2 regions of the Variovorax raffinosi genome follow, and region 2 is predicted to be linked to the other one. Evidence: riboswitches for the same ligand, from Rfam matches in the RefSeq annotation. Region 2 holds a riboswitch; the other holds the start of a gene.
The links. Region 2 has a riboswitch for S-adenosylhomocysteine ahead of metH (methionine synthase). Riboswitches for the same ligand answer to the same signal wherever they lie in the genome.
Positions count from the first base shown of each region.

Region 1: it holds a riboswitch for S-adenosylhomocysteine, as region 2 does, so the genes downstream of both, ahcY (adenosylhomocysteinase) here and metH (methionine synthase) in region 2, are expected to answer to the same signal.

Region 1 covers NZ_JBPJZR010000007.1:290,132-294,672, forward strand. The annotation lists gene ACSFB7_RS21985 (TlyA family RNA methyltransferase) at 1-712, opposite strand, end outside; gene ahcY (adenosylhomocysteinase) at 721-2,160, opposite strand; S-adenosyl-L-homocysteine riboswitch at 2,224-2,292, opposite strand; gene ACSFB7_RS21995 (hypothetical protein) at 2,455-4,539, shown strand.
Region 2 covers NZ_JBPJZR010000022.1:34,376-38,916, forward strand. The annotation lists gene ACSFB7_RS36475 (PACE efflux transporter) at 1-298, shown strand, start outside; gene ACSFB7_RS36480 (lipase secretion chaperone) at 311-1,237, opposite strand; gene ACSFB7_RS36485 (esterase/lipase family protein) at 1,248-2,297, opposite strand; S-adenosyl-L-homocysteine riboswitch at 2,431-2,506, shown strand; gene metH (methionine synthase) at 2,574-4,541, shown strand, end outside.

The sequences.
Region 1 (4,541 bases), on a different contig from region 2:
CAGCGATCGGGCTGTCGAACCACTGCAGCACGCGCAGATCGAGCGCCTCGCAGGCGTCGCGCAGGCGCTTTTCGACCACCGCATACATCGACTCGTCGCGCACGATACCGCCTTTGCCGACCTGTCCGGGCTGCAGTTCGAACTGCGGCTTGACCAGCAGGAGCAGGCGGCCGTCATCGGCCAAAAACTCGACGACAGCCGGCAGCACCAGCGTGAGCGAGATGAACGACAGGTCGCCAACGATCAGGTCGAAACGCGACTCGCCCTCTTCTTCCAGATCGTCCGGCGAGAGGGCCCGCGCATTGACACCTTCGATGGCGACCACGCGCTCGTCCTCGCGCAACTTCGCATGCAGTTGCCCGTGGCCGACATCGACCCCCACGACCTTCGTCGCGCCGCGCTGCAGCAGGCAATCGGTGAAGCCGCCGGTCGACTGGCCCACGTCGAAGCACAGCTTGCCGGCGGGATCGATCCCGCTGACCTGCAGTGCCCCTTCGAGCTTGAGGCCGCCGCGCGACACATAGCGCGCCTCGGCCGCATCGACCAGTTCCAGCTCGGCGGACTCGGGCACGTCGTCCTTGTTCTTGACGACCGAGCGCCACGCGTCGCTCGTGCCCGCGTCGCGCCAGCGCATGCCGCCGGCAATCAGCCGCACGGCCTGCGAACGCGACGCGGCAAGGCCGCGCTCCACCAACAGTTGATCAGCGCGCATGTGCCCGATCAGTAGCGGTACGTGTCCGGCTTGTACGGGCCGTTCTTGCTCACGCCGATGTAGGCTGCTTGCGAGTCCGTCAGTTCGGTCAGCATGGCGCCGACCTTCTTCAGGTGCAGGCGTGCGACCTTCTCGTCCAGGTGCTTGGGCAGCACGTAGACCTTGCCGACCTGGTAGGCGTCGGGCTTGGTGAACAGCTCGATCTGGGCGATGGTCTGGTTCGCGAACGACGACGACATCACGAAGCTCGGGTGGCCCGTGCCGCAGCCCAGGTTCACCAGGCGGCCCTTGGCCAGCAGGATGATCTTCTTGCCGTCCGGGAAGGTGATGTGGTCGACCTGCGGCTTGATTTCTTCCCACTCGTACTTCTCGATCGAAGCGACGTCGATCTCGTTGTCGAAGTGGCCGATGTTGCAGACGATGGCCTGGTCCTTCATCTTGGCCATCGTGTCGTGCGTGATGACGTCCTTGTTGCCGGTGGTCGTCACGAAGATGTCGGCCTTGTCGGCGGCATATTCCATGGTCACGACCTTGTAGCCTTCCATCGCGGCCTGCAGGGCGTTGATCGGGTCGATCTCGGTCACCCACACTTGCGCCGACAGTGCGCGCAGTGCCTGTGCCGAGCCCTTGCCCACGTCGCCGTAGCCGGCCACGCAAGCGACCTTGCCGGCGATCATCACGTCGGTTGCGCGCTTGATGCCGTCCACCAGCGATTCACGGCAGCCGTACAGGTTGTCGAACTTGCTCTTGGTGACCGAGTCGTTCACGTTGATGGCGCGGAACAGCAGCGTGCCCTTGGCGCTCATCTCGTTCAGGCGGTGCACGCCCGTGGTGGTTTCTTCGGTCACACCGATGATTTCGGCGGACTTGCGGGTGTACCAGGTCGAATCGACAGCCAGCTTGGCCTTGATCGCGGCGTACAGGATGCGCTCTTCTTCGCTGGTCGGGTTGGCCAGCACGCCCAGGTCCTTCTCGGCGCGTTGGCCCAGATGCATCAAGAGCGTGGCGTCGCCGCCGTCGTCCAGGATCATGTTCGGGCCTTCACCCTTCGAACCCTTGGGGCCGAAGTCGAAGATGGCGTGCGTGTATTCCCAGTAGTCCGTCAGCGACTCGCCCTTGATGGCGAACACCGGCGTGCCTGCGGCAGCGATGGCGGCGGCGGCGTGGTCCTGCGTCGAGAAGATGTTGCACGAAGCCCAGCGCACTTCGGCGCCCAGGGCTTGCAGCGTCTCGATCAGCACGGCCGTTTGAATGGTCATGTGCAGCGAGCCCGTGATGCGCGCGCCCTTGAGCGCCTGGCCCTTGGAGAACTCTTCACGGATGGCCATCAGGCCGGGCATTTCGGTTTCCGCAATGCGGATTTCCTTGCGGCCCCAGGCGGCAAGGGAAAGGTCGGCGATCGCCTGGTTGACGGTCGAAACGGGGGTCGGCTTGAGAACAGCGCTCATGAGAACTCCAAAACTGGTTTGAAAGATGCCACTGCGTACGGGGAAAAAACTCACCGCGAGAACAGCGGGTGAGCGTGGTTGCGATGTGGTCCGAGCCTCACGCCTGATGGCGCTGCAACGCTCCTCGGAACGGCGGATTGTAGACGGGGCGCAAGGCCGAGCCAAGCCGGGGGGTTTGGGCTGGCATTTGTCAGCCTCGGCGTTACAGACACCTCTTTTTACGATTTCCCCGGGGTTCGGTTCAGGAGCCAGCCGGCTCGCTGCCTAGCCCATCTGAAAAGAAGAGGGATCCACATGAGAGTGACGAGATATCTCGCGGGTTGCGGACTGGTCGCCTTGCTGGCGGCCTGCGGAGGTGGTGGTGGCGGTGCACCGGGCGGCGGGCTCCCGCTTGCCGCTGGCAATGCCCAGCCGCAAGCGGAGGTCGCGATGGCCCCTGCGATGGCCAAGGCACAGGACAACACCGACGCGCGCAGCGGCACCTACCGCGTCTACGCGGCCAACGGCACGCAGCAGACGCTGTCGGTCGACTTCGACGCTGGCAGCTACACGATGACCGACAACCTCGGCGCGGCGGAATCCGGCTCCTTCAGCGAGGACTTCACCGAACCGGGCACCTACGTCTTTGCCAGCGGCCGCGTCACCACTACGGCGAACACGGCGCGCTTCCGTGTCACGGCCGATGCCATCGTCGGTGCGTTCCCGTTCCAGACGGCGTATTCGAGCCCCGCCACGTACGCCGTACAGCCCTTCGCGGCCGCACGCGACTTCGTGACCACCGCATCGCAACTGGACGGCACCTACAACCGCTTCGGCATCACGCGCAGTCCCGGTGGCCCGGATTCGCAGATGCTCGCCATGCGCATTTCGGGCAGCGGCACGCTGCTGGAGTTCTGCTTCGACAACGTGATCTACAAGATCGACCTCTGCCCCGCCGCCTCGAAGCGAACCTACACGGTCGCGGCTGGAACCGACGACGCATGGGTCGCGACGAACACCGCCAACGCGAACGAAACCGCGAACTTCCGCATGGCGCGCATCGGGGGCCAGAACGTCTATCTGAGCGCGGGCCTGAGCACCACGCCGGCGGTGCAGTTCATGCGGATCGCCCTGCCCGAGTCGCCCAACTGGCCCACCACGCGCGGCCTGGGCGCATCGACCGAGGGCAGTTGGGGCAGCAACCTCGTCGACACCGCGAACTCGGTGCGAACGGCCACCAACCCGGATGGCAGCTACGGCATCCTGACGCTTCCGGTGGGCGGCACCTTCTCGTCGCAGCCCGAAGGCATCCGCCTGGTCAACGGCAGCGGAACGCGCAAGTACTACGCGATGCAGAACGGCTTGCTGTCGGTGGTGGTCGGCACGCGCAATCCGAACACGCAGGGTTACGTGCAGATCAACCTGATCGACACCGGCACGGCCCCCGATGCGCGCAACGGCCGCTACAAGGTCTACGCCGCCAACGGCTCGCGGCAGACGCTGGCGCTGAACATGGACAGCCTGCGCTACGAGATGACCGACGACACCGGCACCACTGCATCCGGCAGCTTCACGGCTGACAGCGCCGAGGCGGGCAGCTTCGTCTTCGACAGCAGCCGCATCACAAGCCCGGTGAACACGGCGCGCTTCAGGCTGACGACGGACACGGTGGTCGGCGCATTCCCGTTCGCGGTGGCGCAGGTCACGCCGGCCAGCTACGCGGTGCGTCCGTTCGTCGCCTCGCGTGCGCTGGTCAAGGCACAGGCCGAGCTCGACGGTGTCTACAACCGCCTGGGCATCAACCTGACGGCCACCACCGGGGATTCGTCGATCACCCAGATCCAGGTCGCCAACGGCGGCACCACGCTCTACCTGTGCAACGACAACGGGGTGTACCGCATCGACAACTGCCCCACAGCCTCGGTGCGGACGTACACCGTGTCCGCCGGGCCGACCGTCGACACCTGGCACATCGTGAACGTGACCAATCCGTCGGACAACGGCAACTTCGGCATCGCACGCGTCGGCGGCGACAACGTGTATCTCTCGGCCGGCATCGTGCCTTCGACGCCCACCACCTCGGTGTTCCGCATCGGCCTGCCGGAGCGCGCGACCTGGCCCACCATCGCCGCGCGCGGCGGCGCCACCAACGGCAGTTGGGGCAGCACATCCATCGGTGCCACCAGCTATGCGCGCACGCAGGTGCTTCCCGACGGCACGTCGGCCACACGCAGTGCCACGCTCGCCACGATGGGCATCATCGGCCCGCTCAACATGCGCCTGGCCTCGTTCAGCGGCCCCGAAGGCCACTTCGCGAGCCAGAGCAGCAAGCTCTTCGCGATGGTCGGTTCGCGCAACCCGGCCACCGCCGGCGCGATTGAAATCGACCTGATCGACTGACG
Region 2 (4,541 bases):
CGCGGTGATCTGGAACCTGGTTTTCAACGCCTTGTTCGAGCGCTGGGAGTCGCGCCAGGCCGTGCGCGGCCGCAGCGTGCGCCGCCGGATCGCGCACGCCATCGGCTTCGAGGGCGGGCTGATCGCTTTCCTGGTGCCGATGTTCGCGTGGGGCCTGGGCGTGTCGCTCTGGCAGGCGCTGGTGATGGACCTGGGGCTGGTGGTGTTCTTCCTGGTCTACACCTTCGTCTTCAACTGGGCCTTCGACCGCGTGTTCGGCCTGCCGGCCTCGGCCATGGGCGAAGCGCAGCCCGCGTAAGCCTGCGCTTACTTAGCCACCTTGCCGCGCCGGCTTGGACGCGGCAGCCGAGCGCATCGCCAGGGCCCCGCTCAGGCGAAGGCGCTCGGTGTCGTTGAAGAGCGTCTCGCGCAACTGGGCCTGCTCGGCTTCGGACGCGCCGGCGTAGCGGTCGAGGCGGGCATTCCACTCCTGGGTTTCTTGGTCGAGCGTCGCAAGGCCGCGCGCCACTTCGTAGCCGTAGGCCTCGCTGCGCGCGGCAAAACGCTCTTGAGGGCTGGCGCCGCGCGCGTCCAGCGCTTCGGTCTGGCGCATCACGTCGACGTGCGCCACCGACTCCTTGCGCACCTCGCGCTGCTCGGGCGACAGCCAGGCCTGCTCGCTTTTCGCGAGGGCCGCGGCCCGCTGCTCGGGCGTCAGGGCGGCGTTGGCGAGCAGCTCCATCTTTTCCACCATGAAGCTGTCCTGCCGGATCTGCTCGCCGAACAGGCCTTCGATTTCCTCGGGCGCGAAGTACTGCCGGCGCAGCGCCTCGCGCGCCTGCAGGCTGCGGCGCAGGTTGGCGGGGTCGCCGGGCGTGGGCGGCTGCATCGCCTGCAAGGCTTCCTGCAGGTCGATGTAGCGCTCCAGCAGGCCCAGCGCGCGCACGCGCCAGTCTTCGCGCAGGTACTTGGCGAGTAGGGCGGGCGCCCTGGCCATCAGGGCGGCCTTGCTGTCGGCCTGTGCTTCGGTGAGCACCTTGTCGAAGACGGAGAGCAGGTCGCTGGTCAGCAGCGCGTCGGGGGCGGCGGGTGCCTGCACCGGGCGAGCCTCGGGGCTCGGCGCGGCTGCGGCGGCGAGCACGTCACGACCGGGCGCCTGCGGCGCGTCGATCGCTTCAGGACCGGCGGCGAACCAGCCGCCGCCGACCGCGATCAGCAGCGCCCCGCCGACGGCCCAGAAAGCCCACTGCCTGCGCATGCCCGCGCCCTCAGAGGCCCGCGCTTTTCAGCCGCGCGGCCTGGTCCTTGAAGATGTCCGGCGGCTTCTTCTCGTAGTACGGAAACTGGCTGCCGTGGGTGTTGCCTAGCACCTGGTTGACTTCGTCCAGGTGGTTCTGGCGGTAGTCGCCCAGGTGCGTGCCCAAGCGGGTGGTGCAGGCCGCGAGCAGACCGTCGTTGGCTTCGCCGAAGAAGAAGAGGGTGCCCAGCGCCGAGAGGGCCGCATCGCTCGGGTCGAACAGGCTCAAGCCGGTCGAGACGCCCGACCACGAGTAGTAGCGCACGCCGTTGACCACGGCCGCGCCGCTCTTGACGTCGCATGAGGAGCCCGCGACCGGGCGCCCCTGCGGGAATTTCTTGTCGAAGGCCGCGCCGCCCGCGGTGGTCAGCGAGGCGAGGGCGTTCAGGGGCACTTCGGGCAACTGGCTCGGGTCCTTGCCCGACAGGAAGCCGATCACGTTCGTCAGCAGTCCGATGGCGGTCACGGCCACGCCTTGGGCGATGCTTCCATCGGGCAGCGTGGCCAGCAGGTCCGCCACCTTCGAGCCGCCGTTCGCACCGCCCACCGAGGTGACCGAGGCGATCATGTCCGGAGCCACCGCCGCAACGTAGCGCACCGTGGGCGCGCCCTGCGAATGGCCGATCAGGTTGAACTTGAGCGTGGGGTTCTTCTCCAGCACGCGGATGGTCTTGAGCTCCTGCAGCAACTGCTCGCCGCGAATCTCCGAGGTGTTGGTGCCCGACACCTGGGCCACGTAGACCTTGGCGCCCGCGCCGGCCAGCTTGCCGGGAATGCCGTAGAAGTAGTCGACGCCCAGCAGGTTGTCGAAGCCCAGCAGGCCATGGACCAGCACGATCGGGTACCTGGTCCTGGCCTCGTCGGATGTCGCCCGGGCCTGCACCAGCGTCGAGCTGCCGCTGGCGGCGGCATGGGCGTTGTGCGCCAGGGCTCCCGCGACCATGAGGCCGCAGCAAAGCGCCACGGCGCGCATCGGATGGGCTGCTGCATGCTGCAGCCGGGCATTCCACTTCTTGGCCATTCGGCGCTCTCCCTTACGTTGGTTGAAAAACACGAACGTTCGTTCGGAAACGGTGGCCGCATTCTGTGGATCGACGCCGAAATGGAAACTGGGGTTTTCCCCGGGGCTGGCCGAATCGACCTAAAATACGCGACTTCCCAAGGAGCGTTGCAGCGGCTTGCCACAGAGGCAAACCGTCAGGCTTGGGGCGACAACGACGCTCGCCTGTTTGACTTTTCCGCAGGTGAGGCCATGTCCCAGATTCCCGCTCCCTCTTCCGCTTTTGTTCCCCCTCCCATGAAGCTGTCCGGTCTCGAACCGGTCGCCATCGGCGCGGGCACGCTGTTCGTCAACATCGGCGAGCGCACCAACGTCACCGGCTCCAAGGCCTTCGCGCGGATGATCCTGAACGGCCAGTTCGAAGAGGCCCTGGCCGTCGCGCGCCAGCAGGTCGAGAACGGCGCCCAGGTCATCGACATCAACATGGACGAGGCCATGCTCGACAGCAAGGTCGCCATGGTCCGCTTCCTGAACCTCATTGCCAGCGAGCCCGACATCGCGCGCGTGCCGGTGATGGTCGACAGCTCCAAGTGGGACGTGATCGAGGCCGGCCTGCGCTGCATCCAGGGCAAGGGCATCGTCAACTCCATCTCCATGAAGGAGGGCGTGGACAAGTTCAAGCACGAGGCGAAGCTGGTGCGCCGCTACGGCGCCGCCGCCGTGGTCATGGCCTTCGACGAGAAGGGCCAGGCCGACACCTACGCGCGCAAGATCGAGATCTGCGAGCGGGCCTACCGCATCCTGGTCGACGAGGTGGGCTTCCCGCCCGAAGACATCATCTTCGACCCGAACATCTTCGCCATTGCCACCGGCATCGAGGAGCACGACAACTACGCGGTCGACTTCATCGAAGCCGTGCGCTGGATCAAGCAGAACCTGCCGGGCGCCAAGGTGTCGGGCGGCGTGTCGAACGTGAGCTTCAGCTTCCGCGGCAACGACCCGATGCGCGAAGCCATCCACACCGTGTTCCTGTACCACGCGATCCAGGCGGGCATGGACATGGGCATCGTCAACGCCGGCATGGTCGGCGTGTACGACGACCTGGAGCCGATCCTGCGCGAGCGCGTGGAAGACGTGGTGCTCAACCGCCGCCCCGATGCCGGCGAGCGCCTTGTCGAGATCGCCGAGACCGCCAAGAGCGGCGCCAAGGACGAGAGCAAGCGCCTCGAATGGCGCGGCACGCCCGAGGCCCCGGTGCACGTCAACCAGCGGCTGTCGCACGCCATGGTGCACGGCATCACCGACTTCATCGTCGAGGACACCGAAGAGGCCTACCAGCAGATCCTGGCCAAGGGCGGCCGTCCGCTGCACGTGATCGAAGGCCCGCTCATGGATGGCATGAACATCGTGGGCGACCTGTTCGGCGCCGGCAAGATGTTCCTGCCGCAGGTGGTGAAGTCGGCGCGCGTGATGAAGTCTGCCGTGGCCCACCTGCTGCCCTACATCGAGGAAGAAAAGCTGCGCGACGAGGCCGCTGGCCGCGACGTGCGCACCAAGGGCAAGATCATCATCGCCACCGTGAAGGGCGACGTGCATGACATTGGAAAGAACATCGTGACCGTCGTGCTCCAGTGCAACAACTTCGAAGTGGTGAACATGGGCGTGATGGTCCCGTGCCACGAAATCCTGGCGCGTGCCAAGGTCGAGGGCGCGGACATCGTGGGCCTGTCGGGCCTGATCACGCCGAGCCTCGAAGAAATGCAGTACGTGGCCGGCGAGATGCAGCGCGACGACCATTTCCGCATCAAGAAGATCCCGCTGATGATCGGCGGCGCCACCACCAGCCGCGTGCACACCGCCGTGAAGATCGCGCCGCACTACGAAGGCCCCGTGGTCTACGTGCCCGACGCCTCGCGCAGCGTGAGCGTGGCGCAGTCGCTGCTGAGCGACCAGGCCACCGCGTACATCGACGAGATCAACGCCGACTACGAGAAGGTGCGCACCCAGCACGCCAACAAGAAGCAGGTGCCGATGTGGCCGCTGGCCAAGGTGCGCGCCAACAAGACGCCCATTGACTGGTCGAACTACACGCCGCCGGTGCCCAAGTTCATCGGCCGCCGCGTCTTCAAGAACTTCGACCTCACCGAGCTGGCCAAGTACATCGACTGGGGCCCGTTCTTCCAGACCTGGGACCTGGCCGGCCCGTTCCCCGCCATCCTGAAGGACGAAGTCGTCGGCACCGAGGCCGTGCGCGTGTACGCCGAC